DNA from 3 places in the Pseudomonas sp. NPDC087336 genome. Region 1 is predicted to be linked to each of the others. Evidence: predicted binding sites of a transcription regulator. Region 1 holds the regulator's gene; each other region holds the start of a gene.
What was found. The regulator sigma-54, encoded in region 1, starts transcription at its own class of promoters, with help from an activator protein. The targets are predictions, from matches to a motif close to ANTGGCATNNANNTTGCTNT.

Region 1 (5,638 bases):
GCTGCACTGGCCTGAGTGTTCAATAAAAACAACCCAAGGCTGATTATGGGCACTGAAACACTGGCGATCGGAAGTGGACGAATGTTTCGTTACGCTTTTGGATCGCTGCTACTGCTGGCGGGCACGAGCTTGCTGGTTGCACACGGGCTGGCGTGGCTGGATCTGGAGCCGCGGCTATCGCGGGCGTTGCAGGGCGGTGCGATCTGCGCCCTGGGTACCGCGCTCGGGGCCGTACCGGTGCTGGTGATCCGGCGTATGCCCCAGGCACTCAGCGATACCCTGCTGGGCTTTGGTGCTGGCGTGATGCTCGCGGCGACAGCGTTTTCGCTGATCGTGCCGGGCATTGCGGCGGCAGAAAACCTCGACATGACGCCGTGGGCAGCCAGCAGCTTGATCTGTTTCGGCATCATGCTCGGCGCGCTCGCTTTGTTCCTGGTGGATCGCAAGGTCGCGCAAGCTTCACCACAAATGCTCATCGGCTCCGTGGAGCATCCGGTGATCCCGCCACGGATCTGGCTGTTCGTGTTTGCAATCATTGCCCATAACATCCCTGAAGGCATGGCGGTCGGCGTGTCGGCCGGTGGTGGTATGCCTGATGCCGACAGCCTGGCAATGGGCATTGCCTTGCAGGATGTGCCGGAAGGGTTGGTGATCGCGTTGGTCCTGGCCGGGGCAGGGATGTCGCGTTTCAAGGCTTTTTTGATGGGTGCAGCGTCAGGTTTGGTTGAGCCGGTGTTCGCGCTGTTGTGCGCGTGGCTGGTGAGCCTGGCTGAACTGTTGTTGCCTTTGGGTTTGGCGCTGGCGGCGGGGGCGATGCTGTTGGTGGTCACCCACGAAGTCATTCCCGAGTCGCGGCGGCATGGTCACGACAAGCTGGCCAGCCTTGGGTTGCTGATCGGGTTTTGTTTGATGATGGTGATGGATACGGCGTTGGGTTGAGAAAAAGATCGTCCGAATGCGGCCCGAGCCTGCGGACGATCTTTTGACCTTTACTCGCCTTCGTCGAAGTAGTTGTTGATCAACGCTACCAGCGCATCCAGCGCTTGCTGTTCCTGCTCGCCTTGCGTGCTCAGATAAATCCTGGTGCCCTTGCCGGCGGCCAGCATCATCATCGCCATGATGCTTTTACCATCGACGGTGGTTTCTGGCGTGCGTCCTACCCTGATCGTGCATTCCTTGAATTGACCGGCGACCCCAACGAATTTTGCCGAAGCGCGGGCATGCAGGCCCAGCTTGTTGATGATTTCGATTTCCAGAGCAGGCATCGCGATGTGAATCCTTTAGCTGAGGTCGCGGTGGCGAACCTGGACATTCTTCAGGGATTGCTGCAGGACCTGGCCAAGACGTTCAGTCAGGTAGACGGAGCGGTGATGGCCGCCGGTGCAGCCAATGGCAATGGTGACATAGGCACGGTTGCTGGCGGCAAAGCGTGGCAGCCATTTGAGCAAGTAAGTAGAAATGTCCTGGAACATTTCCTCCACATCGGGTTGCGCCGCCAGGTATTCGGCCACCGGTTGGTCGAGCCCGGACTGCTCGCGCAGTTCCGGCTTCCAGTAAGGATTGGGCAGGCAGCGCACATCGAATACCAGGTCGGCGTCGACCGGCATGCCGCGCTTGAACCCGAACGATTCCACGAGGAACGCCGTACCGGGTTCCGGCTGGTTCAGCAGGCGCAGCTTGATGGTATCGCGCAGTTGATACAAGTTCAGGCTGGTGGTGTTGAGCTTGAGATCGGCAAGGTCGGCAATCGGCCCGAGCAGGGTGGTCTCGTCGTTGATCGCTTCGGCCAGTGAGCGGTTGGCATTGCTCAGCGGGTGGCGCCGACGGGTTTCCGAGAAACGTTTGAGCAGGGTTTCCTCGTCGGCATCCAGGTACAGGACATCACACTGGATGTGGCGACTGCGCACTTCGGCCAGCAACTCGGGGAACCGCGACAGGTGGCTTGGCAGGTTGCGTGCATCGATGGATACGGCAACCAGCGGTTGTGCCAGCTCGGTGTGGATCAGCGCTCGCTCGGCCAGTTCGGGCAGCAACCCCGCCGGCAGGTTGTCTATGCAGTAGTAGCCGTTGTCCTCGAGGACGTCGAGGGCGGTACTTTTACCCGAGCCGGAGCGGCCGCTGACGATGATCAAGCGCATGATTACTGCCCGTTTTGCTCGCTCAGGACAACCTGATACAAGGCTTCATTGCTCGGGGCGCTGCGCAGTTTGTCGCGCACGTCCTTGCGGTCGAGCATGCTGGCAATCTGGCGCAACAACTCCAGGTGCGCATCGGTGGCGGCTTCCGGGACCAGCAGCACAAACAGCAGGTCAACCGGGGCGCCGTCGATGGCGTCGAAATCGATGGGGGCATCCAAGTGCATCAAGGCGCTGATGGGTGCGTTGCAGCCCTTCAGGCGACAGTGGGGAATGGCGATGCCGTTGCCAAAACCGGTCGAGCCCAGTTTTTCACGGGCAATCAAAGCCTCGAAGACATCTTGCATCTCCAGATCCGGCACTTCGCGATGGATAAGGTTGGCAATTTGCTCGAGGGCTTTCTTTTTACTGCCGCCCGGCACGTTCACCAGGGAACGGCCGGGGGTCAGGATGCTTTCAAGTCGGATCATGGGTTGGGAGTGTTAACGACCCGTAGCGCCCTGGAGGAGGCTCTGGGTCTTTTCCTTATGCTTTTTGAGTTGTTTATCCAGCTTGTCGGTCAATGCGTCGATCGCCGCGTACATGTCGGTATGTTCCGCGTTGGCGACCACTTCATTGCCGGGAATATGCAGCGTGGCTTCGATTTTCTGCTTCAGCTTTTCGACCGTCATCGTGACCTGCACGTTAGTGATCTTGTCGAAATGTCGCTCCAATCGTTCGAGTTTTTCGCCGATGTAGGAGCGAAGAGGTTCGGTCACTTCCAGTTGGTGTCCACTGATGTTGACTTGCATACAGCTTCTCCTTCGTTGCCAGTGCATAAAGCGGCAGATCCAGATGATCTGCCACTGGAACGCTGTGGCGTGGCCCTACATCAACCGCTTGCGTTCGCTCGAAGGCGCGATCCCCAGGGATTCGCGGTACTTGGCGACGGTGCGGCGGGCCACCTGAATGCCTTGTGCCTCCAGTAAACCAGCGATCTTGCTGTCACTCAACGGCTTTTTCTGATTTTCCGCAGCTACCAGTTTTTTGATGATCGCGCGAATCGCCGTGGACGAGCATTCTCCGCCTTCGGAGGTGCTGACGTGGCTGGAGAAAAAGTATTTCAGTTCATAGATTCCCCGAGGGGTATGCATGAATTTCTGCGTGGTGACCCGTGAAATCGTCGACTCGTGCATGCCGACTGCTTCGGCGATGTCATGCAGGACCAATGGTTTCATCGCCTCGTCGCCGTACTCCAGGAAGCCGCGCTGATGCTCGACGATCTGCGTGGCCACTTTCATCAGGGTTTCGTTGCGGCTTTGCAGGCTCTTGATGAACCAGCGGGCTTCCTGCAGCTGATTGCGCATGAAGGTGTTGTCGGCGCTGGTGTCGGCACGGCGAACGAACCCTGCATACTGGGCGTTGACCCGCAGGCGAGGCACCGACTCCTGGTTGAGCTCCACCAGCCAGCGTTCGTTGTCCTTGCGCACGATCACGTCGGGAACCACGTATTCGGCTTCGGTCGACTCGATTTGCGAGCCCGGGCGCGGGTTGAGGCTCTGGACCAGTTCGATGACCTGGCGCAGTTCATCTTCCTTGAGCTTCATGCGGCGCATCAGCTGGCTGTAGTCGCGGCTACCGAGCAAGTCGATGTAGTCGGTGACCAGGCGCTTGGCTTCGGCCAGCCAAGGTGTCTTGGCGGTTAGCTGGCGCAATTGCAGCAGCAGGCATTCGCCCAGGTTGCGCGCACCGATACCGGCGGGTTCGAATTGCTGGATGCGGTGCAGGACGGCTTCGATTTCGTCCAGTTCGATGTCCAGTTCCGGATCGAAGGCTTCGAGGATTTCCTCCAGCGTCTCGTCCAGATAACCCTGGTTGTTGATGCAGTCGATCAGGGTCACGGCGATCAGGCGATCGGTGTCGGACATCGGTGCCAGGTTCAATTGCCACAACAGGTGGCTTTGCAGGCTCTCGCCGGCCGATGTGCGGGTGGTGAAATCCCACTCGTCGTCATCGTTGCTCGGCAGGCTGCTGGCACTGGTCTGGTAGACGTCTTCCCAGGCGGTGTCGACAGGCAGTTCATTGGGGATGCGCTCGTTCCAGTCGCCTTCCTCGATGTTATCGACGGTCGGGGCGCTTTCCTGGTATGAGGGTTCCTGGGTGTCGGTACTGGGCTGGTGTTCGGCGTTGTCGGCCAGTGGGTCGGAATTATCGAAGTCGTCGCCTTCTTCCTGGCGCTCGAGCATCGGATTGGACTCCAGGGCCTCCTGGATTTCCTGTTGCAGGTCCAGGGTCGACAATTGGAGCAGGCGGATGGCCTGTTGCAGCTGCGGTGTCATCGTCAGCTGCTGGCCCATTCTCAAGACTAGCGATGGTTTCATGGCAGGGGCTTAACACCTTATTCGCCGGCGCACATGCGCCATCCACTACAGGGCGCCGGAGCGCCAAACTTAAGCAAATTATATGCCCGAAACTGCGGCGTTTGCCTAGAGCGCTGTAACAATAAAAAAAGATTGATTTTTTATTGCGGCAAGCGCTCGGCCGACCCGCCGGACACCGCGATGCTTACAGGCGGAATTCATGCCCCAGGTACACTTCCTTCACCAGGTCATTGGCCAGGATGGTTTCAGCGTCGCCTTCGGCGATCAGTTGGCCATCGTTGACAATATAGGCGGTTTCGCAGATATCCAGGGTTTCACGGACGTTGTGGTCGGTGATCAGCACGCCGATCCCCTTCGCCTTGAGGTGGTGGATGATCTGCTTGATGTCGCCTACCGAGATCGGGTCCACGCCGGCGAATGGTTCGTCGAGCAGGATGAATTTCGGGTTGGTGGCCAGTGCCCGGGCGATTTCCACGCGGCGGCGCTCGCCACCTGACAGGCTCATGCCGAGGCTGTCGCGGATGTGGCTGATGTGGAACTCCTGCAGCAGGCTTTCCAGTTCCTTGCGGCGACCGGCCTTGTCGAGTTCCTTGCGGGTCTCGAGGATGGCCATGATGTTGTCGGCCACCGACAGTTTGCGGAAGATCGATGCTTCCTGCGGCAGATAACCGATACCCGCCTTGGCGCGACCGTGCATCGGCTGGTGACTGACGTCGAGGTCATCGATCAGCACGCGGCCCTGATCGGCCTGTACCAGGCCGACGATCATGTAGAAGCAGGTGGTCTTGCCGGCGCCGTTGGGGCCGAGCAGGCCGACGATCTGGCCGCTGTCGATGGACAGGCTGACGTCACGCACGACCTGGCGGCTCTTGTAGCTCTTGGCCAGATGCTGAGCTTTCAGAGTTGCCATTACTGCGCCTTTTGCTCGTCGGTTTTCTTTTTCGGCTGGATCACCATGTCTATGCGCGGACGCGACTCGGTCACCTTGCTGCCCGTGGCGCGACCGGCGCTGGCCAGTTTTTTCTCGGTGTCATAGACGATCTTCTCGCCCTGGGTGGTGTTGTTGTCCTTGTCGACGACCTTGGCCTTGTCGATCAGCACGACGCGGTTTTGCGTGGCGTGGTACTGGATGGTTACGCCCCA
Region 2 (5,638 bases), on a different contig from region 1:
AATGGAGCGTGCGGTGTCGGCGTTGAACTGAGTCGTGTTACCCATGGAAATCGTCAGGCCGTCCGGATCGGCGGCCGCACCATTGGCCGTCCAGACGCCATCCTTGACCGAGCCCGGGGTCCAGTTGGTGATTTTCAGTTCATTACTGATCACCGGGCCAGGCGCTGGAACGGTCGGAGGCACGGTGGGTGGAACCGGCGTGCTGACCGACACCAACTTGCCCGATGTGTCGAAGGTCATCGTCGAAGCGATTGGCGGTGTCGCCGCGTTTGTCGGGTCGCTGCCGTCCGGATTGCGACCGTCGATCAGGGTATAGGTATCCCACGTGTTCGGACCAGTCTTGACCATGTATTGATCCATGGTGTGCTGGTTGCCCTGAGTGTCGAATACCGGAGTACTGAACTGCTTGCTGAAGGTCTCTGCCTTGCTTGGGTCGAACTTGTTGGTCGCCACCGTCTGATCGATCACTGGAGCCGTAGAGTTCAGGTTGATCGTCGACGACACCGTGGTGGTGGATTTCGGCGCCAGGTTGGAGGTGTCGATGCGCAGGTCAGTCAATACACCGTTGACAATCTTGCCATTGGCATCCACACCGTAGCCTTGCAGGCGCGCGGTACCATCGCTGTTGGTAACGTAGCCTTCCTTGTCGACCTTGAACGTACCGGCACGGGTATAGGACAGCGAGCCGCTGTTGTTCAAGACGAAGAAGCCTGAGCCATTGATGCCCATGTCCAGTACGTTACCGGTGGCGCTGATATCGCCCTGGGTAAATTGCTGGGAAACGTTGGCCAGGCGCACGCCGCTGCCGACGACCTTGCTGCCCGTGCCCAGTTTGGTCGCCGAGTACACGTCTTCGAATTCTGCGCGGGACGACTTGAAGCCGGTGGTTGCCACGTTGGCGATATTGTTACCAGTGACGTCCAATTGTTTGTTGGCAGCATAGAGACCGCTAAGGCCGATGTTGAAAGACATATTCCACTCCTTTTGTGCCGCGTTAATCGGCTCTATATACCAATGGTTTGCACTTTGGACAGGGCGACACTGCCGAGCCCGGCCAGGTTGAGCATCAACTCACCGCCGGTCTGACTGATGGTCACGCTGTTGACCGTTGCCGGCAGGTTGGTGACCAGCGCCACGCCCTTTTCATCGATGGTGGTGTTCGCCGCAAAGGTATAAGTACCCGAATCAACGACGTTACCGGCATCGTCCTTGCCATCCCAGGTGAAGCTGCTGGTGCCGGCTTGCTGATCGTCCAGGGTGAGGGTGCGGACGGTCTTGCCATCCTTGTCGGTGATTTTCACCGCCACTTCAGCCACCGACTGCGGTATGACAACCGCGCCGGTCATGCCCTTCGTGGTGTCGATCACGGCCTTGTCGCCCGGCGCGATGACTGAACGCCCCACCAGCGCCGAAGCCTGCAACGCCTGGGACGAGTTGTAGTTGCCAGCGATGCCGGACACGGTATCGTTGAGCGTGGTGATGCCTTCCAGGCTGCTGAACTGCGCCAGCTGTGCCACGAACTCGCCGTTGTCCTGAGGCTCCAGCGGGTTCTGGTTTTTCAGCTGGGTCACCAGCAGTTGCAGGAACGCATCCTTGCCCAGGGCCTTTTTGCCCGTGGCACTACCGGCCGCCGATGCCAGGCTATCGGAATTGGTAGTGGTCTTGATCGACGAGTTGGCCAGGATGTCGTTGAGGCTCGGAGCACTGGTGGTATCGGTAACACTCATCTGAATCGCCCCTTATCACTGACCGAGGGTCAGGACCTTCTGCATCATGGTTTTGGCGGTATTCATCATTTCGGCGTTGGTCTGGAACGAACGGCTCGCGGAAATCATGTCAGCCATTTCTTCCACCACGTTGACGTTCGGGTAGTAGACATAGCCCTTGGCATCGGCGGCCGGATGGTTCGGCTCGTAGCGTGCATCAAGATTGCTTTGGTCTTCGACCACGCCCAGTACCTGTACGCCTTGACCGGCCGCGTCCTGGTTCTGGAACAGGGAGTCGCCACCGCCTTGAGCGCCCTGGAACATGGTGGCGAATACCGGGTGACGTGCACGGTAGGTCTGGTCGATGCTCGACGAGACAGTCTCGGCGTTGGCGATGTTCGAGGCCACGGTGTTCAAGCGTGTGGTCTGGGCACTCATGCCGCTACCGGCAATGTTGAAAACACTGGATAGAGACATGACTTACTCTCCGCGCAGGGCTGACACCAGCCCTTTGAATTTGCTGTTGAGCAGGGTGAAGCTGGCCTGGAAGTTGACCGAGTTTTCCGCGTAGTTCGACTGTTCCAGCTGGGCATCCACAGTGTTCTGGTCGATCGACGGTTGCATCGGCGTACGGTACATCAGCGACTCGTCGCCATTGCCCAATCCCTGGGCCTCGATATGACGGCTATTGGTCATGTTCAAGGCGAAGGTGCCATTTTTGGCCTTGTCGTTCTGCGCCTCGAGCACTTTCGAGAACTCCAGGTCCCGAGCCTTGTAGTTCGGTGTGTCGGCGTTGGCAATGTTGTTGGCCAGGACTTCGGCACGCTGAGCGCGCAAGCCCAATGCCTTTTCGTGAATACCGAGCGCTTTATCGAAGCTGATGCTCATGGCGGGAAACCTTCGGCTGACCTGATTTTTCGTACGATAGTCATAGCAAGCGTCATGCCAATTCATAACCCCCCGTAAACCGGGGCTTTGCGGGCACCGGTCCAGAGGGCAGCGACAGAAAAGCGGCAAGCGGTTTCCGCTGGATGCCGCTTTTCTGCCGCGTCACACCCGTTTCCGGCTCCTGCAGGTTTAGGCCGTATCGGCGAGAAATCATCAGGCATAAAAAACGGGAACCCCTGAGGGCTCCCGTTTTTTGATGCAACCAACCGGTCACTTCGCCTGGTAAATAATCCCCGGGCTGCACTGGACCATCTGGTAATGATCCGGCAATCCGTTCAGCGCTTCGGAAGCACCGAGAAACAGATAGCCACCCGGCTTCAACGTGCTGTGAATGCGCAACAGGATGTCCTTCTTCACTTCGGCGGAGAAGTAGATCAGTACGTTGCGACAGAACACGATGTCGAACTTGCCAAGGCTCGCGTAGCTGTCCAGCAGGTTGAACGAGCGAAACTCGACCCGGCTCTTGATCGGCGCCTTGATGGCCCAGCGCCCCGGCCCCTTGGGGTCGAAATAACGCTGCAGCCGCTCGGGAGATAGTCCGCGACCGATGGCCAGGCTGTCGTACTCGCCGGTCTTGCAGTTGTTCAGCATGGTGCCGGACAGGTCAGTGGCCACAATCTGCACGCCCATCCTCAACTGCCCGGCATTGAACCGCTCGAACTCATCGATGGACATCGACAGCGAATACGGTTCCTGACCCGACGAGCACGCCGCCGACCAGATCCGCAGACGCTGGCCGGGACTTGCCTTGATCGCCTCGGGCAGCACCTTGTTCTTCAAGACTTCAAACGGATAGGTATCACGAAACCACAGGGTTTCGTTGGTCGTCATCGCATCCACCACCATCTCGCGCAACCCGCTACGCGGCTGGGTCTGAATGCGCTGGACCAGCTCACCCAGGGACTTGATGCCTTGCTGCTCCATCAGTTTGTTGAGACGGCTGGAGACCAGATACTGCTTGTTTTCACCGAGCAAAATGCCACAGGCTTTTTCCAGGAACACCCGGAACTGTTCGAAATCCAAATTACCCGTAGACAATGCTGCCGCCTCTAAAATCGTGTTGACTGCCGGGGGCCGGACGCCCCTAGCTGAAGTCTGCTGCTTTGATCCGGTCGACTACCCGGGATGCCAGGTCATCAGGACGGAATTTGGCCAGGAAATCATCGGCACCGACCTTCCTGACCATCGCCTGATTGAACACACCCGACAACGAAGTATGCAGGATGATGTGAAGCTTTTGCATTCGGGGGTCGTTGCGGATCTCGGCCGTGAGGGTGTATCCGTCCATTTCCGGCATCTCGATGTCGGAAATCATCATCAGAAACTCCTCCTCCGGCTTCTTGCCCTCGTCGACCAGTTTGCGCAGGTAATCCAGCGCTTGCCGACCGTCGTTCAACGCCACCACTTCAACACCGACCGTTTGCAGGCACCGGGTGACCTGCTTGCGCGCCACCGACGAGTCATCGACCGTCAGCACCCGCAAGGAGAGCGCCTTGTGCTGGGTTTCGACATCCACCACGCCAGCGGAAATCGCTTCCGGGGTGGGGGCCACTTCCGCCAGCACCTTCTCGACGTCGATGATTTCCACCAACTGGTTGTCGACCCGCGTCACAGCCGTCAGGTAGTGATCACGTCCCGTGCCCTTGGGTGGCGGATGAATCTCCTCCCAGTTCATGTTGACGATGCGCTCCACCGAGCGCACCAGGAATCCCTGGGTCTTGGTGTTGTACTCCGTGATGATCACGAAGGGGTTGTTCTTGTCCTTCAAGCCACCGGAGCCGGTCGCCATCGCCAGATCAAGGATCGGAATGGTCGCTCCCCGAATATTCGCCACGCCACACACGACAGGACTGGACTTGGGCATCAGTGTCAGTTTGGGGCATTGCAGCACCTCCCGCACCTTGAACACGTTGATCCCATACAGCTGCTGGCCGTCGAGACGGAACAACAGCAACTCGAGGCGATTCTGCCCCACCAGTTGCGTGCGCTGGTTTACCGAATCCATTACACCAGCCATGCCTGACTCCTACGCCAACGCTAAGTGTTGTTGCGACGCGCCTTCATCACTAAACGGCACGGCGCTTGCTTTTGATCTGTCATGAACACACAACCGACATTAATCCGACGCTTGACCACCCGCTGCCGCCAATGGCTGGGGGTGTTGTCGGCTGTTTGCCTGTTCAACGCTGGCAGCCCTGCCCTTGCTAACGCGGTTACCTTGCCTGACATGCTTATCGGCGTCACCCAGGGCTTTCTTGAATTCACCGTAGAGGACTATCTGGCGACGAGTCAAACCCAAGGTCGCTATGAAATCCAGGTGAACCCGCTCGATCCGCGCCTGCGCATGCCGATGTGCGACAAGGAATTGACAGCCACGCTGGAGAGTCCGGCCAAGCCTTTGGGCCGCGTAACGGTCAAGGTTCGCTGTGAGGGAGCATCGCCCTGGACAGTCTTCGTGCCCGCTCAGGTACGCCTGTTTCGCGAGGTTGTCACGACCACCCGGCCACTGCGCCGAGCCGGCATTGTCGAGCCGCAGGACGTCGCGCTACGTGAGCGCGATATCAGCCTGCTCAACCAGGGTTACCTGATTGCCGTGGACCAGGCCATCGGGCAACGACTTACCCGACCAATGGTCAACGATCAGGTCATCAGCCTGGTGCACATCGAACAGGCGGAAGTGATACGCAAGGGCGACCAGGTGGTGATTACCGCCCGCAGTGGTACGCTCAGCGTGCGTATGCCCGGCGAGGCACTGGCCGGTGGCGGCCTGAGCGAACAGATTCGGGTCAAGAACCTCAATTCCAAACGGGTCATCAAGGCACAGGTGATTGCGCCGGGCCAGGTGGAAGTGTCCATGTAGGGCTTGTTGCGGGTGAAATTGTGGCGCCGGTCTCGGCGGTTCCCTAAACTGTGTACCAGGCACGGCAAGCGCTGGCGCGCGCAAGCTCATTTGATAAATGGGCCTAAAGTTTTTCAGGGAATGG
Region 3 (5,638 bases), on a different contig from region 1:
ACATGACCTATCGCGCCGTACCGCTCGCCGCGCTATTGACCGACATCAAGCCCGACGACCACCTGCAAGCCGTGGCGCTGGACGGCTTCGCCGCCGAGTTGTCGGCGGCGCCGCTGCTCAACACCCAGGGCGCGCGTGCCTGGCTGGCGATCGAAGATCCGGCCCAACCGTGGCCGCCGCTGGCAGAAGGCAAACACAGTGCCGGGCCGTTTTACATGGTCTGGACCGATCCGCGGGCAGGCAACATCAGCCCGGAACAATGGCCGTTCGAGGTCGCCAGCATCAAGCGCATGGCCCCGGTGGCGGCGCGCTTCCCTGCCCTGTTGCCCAATCCTGCGTTGAAGGCCGATGACCCGGTGAACAAGGGTTTTGCGCTGTTTCAGAAAAACTGCCTGGCGTGCCATCGACTCAACGGTGCCGGGGATTCGCAGTTCGGCCCGGACCTGAATATTCCGTACAACCCGACCGAGTACTTTGGAGCGGATTTCCTCCAGCGCTATATCCGCGATCCGCAGAGTTTGCGCCAGTGGCCGCAGGCGAAGATGCCGGGGTTCTCGGCCGAAGTGTTGCCGGATGAGGATCTGCGGATGTTGGTGGGGTATTTGCAGCATATGGTCGGGCGCAAAGTTAAACCTTGACACCGACCCTGTAGGAGCCCGGCTTGCCGGCGAAGGCGCCCGGGAATTCGCCGCAAGACTCAAGGCAGCCTTCGCCGGCAAGCCGGGCTCCTACAAAGGAAGGTGCCCGCAAGACCGTCGCAATGTTCAAGGACGCCTTCGCAGGCAAGTCGGATCGCCGCACCGCTGGCTCCTACTGTTGTTGCACCGAGATCACCGGCACAGGCGTCGGCGATACGAACACCTTCGCATGCATCTGCTCACACCCTCCCCCGCGACGCATGCCGCGCACCGGGCAGGCGTCCAGGTAATCCAGGCCCACCGCCAGTTTCAAATGGCGCTCGGGTCGCGCCAGTTCATTGGTTACATCGAAACTGTACCAGGCGTCGTCGAGCCAGGCTTCGGCCCAGGCATGACTGGCCAGGTGCTCGCTGTTTTCGCTGTACAAATACCCCGACACATAACGCGCAGGCACGCCCAGGCTGCGGGCACAGGCGAGGAACGCGTGGGTGTGGTCCTGGCACACGCCCGAACGTCCGGCGAAAGCCTGCGCGGCGCTGGTGTCCACTTCGGTGGCGCCCGGCGTGTAGGTCATGTGCTGGTTCAGGCCATGCATCAAGTCGATCAGCGCCGTACGATCGCGGCGCTGTTTGCAGGCCTTGTCGGCGAACGCGCGCAGCGCCTGGTCGGCTTCGGTCAGCCGGGTGAAGCGCAGGAACGGCAATGCCGACTGGCTCTCGTGCTCAGCCTCGCGCAACTCGTCGATGTCGACCTGGCCTCGGGCGCCGATGATGATCGCCTCGTGAGGCTCGTCCATGGTCAGCACGTGCAGGATGTTGCCGAACGGATCCAGTTGCGCGCGCACCGGCCGCGGGAGATCAAGCTGCCAGCTGAGCACGTGCTGGCGCTCGCTGTCGTGGGGGGTCAGTCGCAGGTACTGGATGCTCGCCCGCACCTGATCCTCGTAGTGATAGGTGGTCTCGTGGCTTATGGAAAGTCTCATGCAGCCTCCAGGTAGGAACTGTGAATGGCGTTACCCAACTGGCGTACCAGCGGGATGAACTCGGTCAGCCAGGCATGCAGCCCTTCGTCGAGGATTTCGTTGATGCCGGTGTAGCGCAATCGCGCGTCGATCTCTGCTGCCATGCGCTGTGCCGGGCGGCCATTGGCCCCCGGCAGTTGCGCGAGGATCTGGTCGATTTCTTCGGTGCAGGCCCGCAAGGAGCGCGGCACATCGGCCCGCAGCAGCAGCAACTCGGCCACATGCCGGGCACCGGGGGCGTCACGGTAGATCTCGGTGTACGCCTCGAAAGACGACAAGGCGCGCAGCAACGCACTCCACTGGTAGTAGGCGTGGGCCGTGCCGTCGCTGACCGCTTCGGCCTGATCGCCGGCCATTTCGTAGCGGGCATCAAGCAGGCGCAGTGTGTTGTCGGCCCTTTCGATGAACGTCCCCAGGCGAATGAAGCGGAACGCGTCATTGCGCATGATGGTGCCGTAGGAGGCGCCACGAAACAGGTGGGAACGCTCCTTGATCCACTCGCAGAAACGGCTCATGCCGTAGCGGCTCAGGCCCTGTCCGGCGATGCCGCGAATCTCAAGCCAAGTGGCGTTGATGTTTTCCCACATGTCGGCGGTGATGCGGCCACGCACCGCGTGGGCACTGGCCCGTGCGGCACCGAGGCAACTGTAGATGCTCGCCGGGTTGGCCGCGTCCAGGGCAAAGAAATGCAACAGCCGTTCGGCATGCAGCTCGCCGTGGCGTTCGAGGTAATCGTCCAGGGTGCCGGTAATCAGCAACGGCATGGCCAATTCGTGCAAGCCGTTACCGCGACCATCCTGGGGCATCAGCGACAGCGAATAACTGATGTCGAGCATCCGTGCGAGGTTTTCCGCCCGCTCCAGGTAACGCGACATCCAATACAGATCCGAGGCAGTTCTACTTAACATGTCAGGCTTCCTTCAATCCTCGACCACCCAGGTGTCCTTGGTTCCGCCGCCCTGGGAGGAGTTCACCACCAGGGAGCCTTCGCGCAGGGCGACACGGGTCAAACCGCCGGGCACGACCCGGGTTTCACGGCCAGACAATACAAACGGACGCAGGTCGATGTGGCGTGGCGCGATGCCGTTTTCGACAAAGGTCGGACAGGTCGACAGCGACAGCGTCGGCTGTGCGATGTAAGCATGGGGCTTGGCGATGATGCGTGCGCGGAAGGCTTCGATTTCCGCAGCGGTCGCCGCTGGCCCCACCAGCATTCCGTAGCCGCCGGAGCCCTGAGTTTCCTTGACCACCAGCTCTGGCAGATTGGCCAGAACGTGGGACAGTTCAGAAGGATTACGACACTGCCACGTGGGCACGTTCTTCAGGATCGGTTCTTCGTCCAGATAGAAACGGATCATGTCGGTGACGAACGGATACACCGATTTGTCGTCCGCCACCCCGGTGCCGATGGCGTTGGCCAACACGACATTGCCGGAACGATAGGACGACAGCAGCCCCGGCACGCCCAGCATCGAGTCGGGATTGAATGCCAGCGGATCGAGGAACGCATCGTCGAGACGGCGGTAGATCACGTCGACGGCTTTCGGCCCGTCGGTCGTGCGCATGAACACCTTGTCGTCCCGCACGAACAGATCCGCGCCCTCCACCAACTCGACGCCCATTTCCCGCGCCAGGAACGCATGCTCGAAGAACGCGCTGTTGAAGCGCCCCGGCGTCAGCACCACGACACTCGGGTTATCGATGGGGCTGGAGCTTTTCAGGGTGTCGAGCAACAGGTTCGGGTAATGGTCGATCGGGGCAATGCGCTGGGCCGCAAACAGCTCGGGGAACAGTCGCATCATCATCTTGCGGTCTTCGAGCATGTAGCTGACGCCGCTCGGTGTACGAAGATTGTCCTCGAGCACGTAGTAGGTGCCGTCGCCGTCGCGTACCAGGTCGACGCCGGAAATGTGCGAATAGATATCGCGGTGCAAGTCCAACCCTTGCATTGCCAACTGGTATTGCTCGTTGGCCAGCACCTGCTCGGCGGGAATGATCCCGGCCTTGATGATGCGCTGCTCGTGGTACAGGTCGGCGAGGAACATGTTCAACGCCTTGACCCGCTGGATACAGCCGCGCTCGACCACACGCCATTCACTGGCGGGGATGCTGCGCGGGATGGTGTCGAAGGGAATCAGGCGCTCTGTCCCCTGCTCATCACCGTAGAGCGTGAAGGTAATCCCGGCGCGATGAAATAACAGATCGGCCTCGCGTCGCCGTTGTGCCAGAAGCTCGTCAGGCGTCTCGGCCAGCCAACGGGCAAACTCCCGATAATGCGGGCGGACCTGGCCGCCGGCATCGTACATCTCATCAAAATAGGTGCGGATCATGCCGTACTCCTTGTCACCCGGACATCCAGGCCTTCGCAAGGCCCGTGCCATCGGCAGAAACGCTTAGATTTCAATCGGTTGGATAATCACTATGCGAACACCGCACCAATCCTGTGCGGTAAATGCCCCAACCTGACTGCCCCCGCTTCATTGCAAGGCGTTGTTGTCGCCTGTGACCAGCATAGTCTGTAGGAGCCGGCTTGCCGGCGAAGGCGTCATTAAGTCATGCGTCACTCTCGGGGACGCCTTCGCCGGCAAGCCGGGCTCCTACAAAGCCGTGTTGAATTTCCCTTCGGCAAAAACGAAAACGGCCAACCCGAAGGTCAGCCGTCATTGCTGGTTGTAACTGTTCATAAGTTTATGCGAGTCGCCCTCGTACCTCCTGTTTCACACCCCAGCCTTCAATGATGCCGCCCAGTGGCTCGACCACGGCTTCGAAGCCCTGCTCGAAATCGCCAATGTCGTCGTAGGTGGCATACATGACTTTGCACAATTCCAGCGCCCAGGCGCCATCGTCGCGCACACTGACTTGCGCATCCAGGGATTCACCACGGTGGAAATGACCTGCCGCCCTGCGTGCCCGCTCCTCGTCCGGGAAAATGGCGTAGAACTCGATGGGATGGAACCGGGAAAAGTCAAAACCGCCTTCTTTCATGCGGCGCAGCACACTGCTGCTGATGTCTTCTTGATAGGCTGTGCTCATGAAACGTCCTCCTCAAACTGATGGATAGACTTTCCGTACTCCCTGTGTGCGAACCCAAAGGTGCGCACCAATCGGCAACCAGATGCCGACGGGAAACAAGCATGGAGCTGACAAGACCAGACCTTAGCGATTCATTCGCTGATCTCGATTGCAGAGTAGCCCCAAGATAGAGCCGCTGCCAAGGCCTGGTTCTGCTGTAGTCGATAACGAGAAGAGGTTCAGACGGGGGTGATGCTGCGAATTTCAATACTGTTCTGGGATTTCAGGCTTTTGACGCCTGCATCGCAAGTGCGCCCCTCCAGATCGTTCAGATCCAGTTCGGCGGCCACGGGAAGCAACCGTTCCTTGATGAGTTTGGCGGCCTCTTCGTGACTCGGGCACTCCTCGCACTCGAAGACTTCGTCGATTAATTCACCATGATCATCCACGAAAGTGACTTTCCACTTTTGCATCGGTGCCTCCTCGATAAAACCCATGGATGGGCTTACACCTATCTCGACCCTGGACGCGGGGTAAATGTTCCGGCGAATCAACAATAGCAGGCGTCAGCAAAGGCTGCCTGACGCCCCGTTCAGACGGTGACCCCTGTCAGATGCGCACGTTCCCCCGGGGACCGGCAATCGCCCAGATGATCAGGCCCAGAACCGGCAGCAACAGGATCAACAGCACCCAGAAGATTTTCATCCCGGTTTCGGCACCGCTTTTCAACACGTTGATGATTGCCCAGATGTCCAAGGCAAGAATGATCAAGCCCACCAGGCTGTTGAACGTGGAACCCATGATGACGCTCCCGAAGAGTGATATGCCCTCTTAGGATAGCCGTCCCTGACCAGGGTTCCCTTTTTTTGACAGCTTTGACGGTTCAGACGTGGATCGACACTTTCAAGGCTTCCAGCGAGGGCGCGGCGGCGATGCCGGCTTCGGCGCACAGCTCGAGTACCCGTGG

Region 2: flgB (flagellar basal body rod protein FlgB) is a predicted target of sigma-54. The motif match lies at 2,637-2,656, and genes of this name have one in related genera.
Region 3: ACIO0C_RS28005 (circularly permuted type 2 ATP-grasp protein) is a predicted target of sigma-54. The motif match lies at 4,022-4,041, and genes of this name have one in related genera.

What each region holds. Positions count from the first base shown of each region.
Region 1 is NZ_JBIUYA010000014.1:84,924-90,561, forward strand. Features, by position in the region: gene ACIO0C_RS16060 (superoxide dismutase) at 1-15, shown strand, start outside; gene ACIO0C_RS16065 (ZIP family metal transporter) at 46-939, shown strand; gene ACIO0C_RS16070 (HPr family phosphocarrier protein) at 990-1,265, opposite strand; gene rapZ (RNase adapter RapZ) at 1,281-2,138, opposite strand; gene ptsN (PTS IIA-like nitrogen regulatory protein PtsN) at 2,141-2,605, opposite strand; gene hpf (ribosome hibernation-promoting factor, HPF/YfiA family) at 2,618-2,926, opposite strand; gene ACIO0C_RS16090 (RNA polymerase factor sigma-54) at 3,002-4,495, opposite strand; gene lptB (LPS export ABC transporter ATP-binding protein) at 4,680-5,405, opposite strand; gene lptA (lipopolysaccharide transport periplasmic protein LptA) at 5,405-5,638, opposite strand, start outside.
Region 2 is NZ_JBIUYA010000063.1:7,399-13,036, reverse strand. Features, by position in the region: gene flgE (flagellar hook protein FlgE) at 1-972, opposite strand, end outside; gene flgD (flagellar hook assembly protein FlgD) at 1,005-1,727, opposite strand; gene flgC (flagellar basal body rod protein FlgC) at 1,743-2,183, opposite strand; gene flgB (flagellar basal body rod protein FlgB) at 2,187-2,594, opposite strand; gene cheR (protein-glutamate O-methyltransferase CheR) at 2,865-3,692, opposite strand; gene ACIO0C_RS30910 (chemotaxis protein CheV) at 3,739-4,671, opposite strand; gene flgA (flagellar basal body P-ring formation chaperone FlgA) at 4,753-5,514, shown strand.
Region 3 is NZ_JBIUYA010000041.1:6,045-11,682, reverse strand. Features, by position in the region: gene ACIO0C_RS28020 (c-type cytochrome) at 1-638, shown strand, start outside; gene ACIO0C_RS28015 (transglutaminase domain-containing protein) at 811-1,620, opposite strand; gene ACIO0C_RS28010 (alpha-E domain-containing protein) at 1,617-2,567, opposite strand; gene ACIO0C_RS28005 (circularly permuted type 2 ATP-grasp protein) at 2,580-3,989, opposite strand; gene ACIO0C_RS28000 (ribonuclease E inhibitor RraB) at 4,348-4,692, opposite strand; gene ACIO0C_RS27995 (hypothetical protein) at 4,911-5,144, opposite strand; gene ACIO0C_RS27990 (PLDc N-terminal domain-containing protein) at 5,281-5,472, opposite strand; gene ACIO0C_RS27985 (hypothetical protein) at 5,555-5,638, opposite strand, start outside.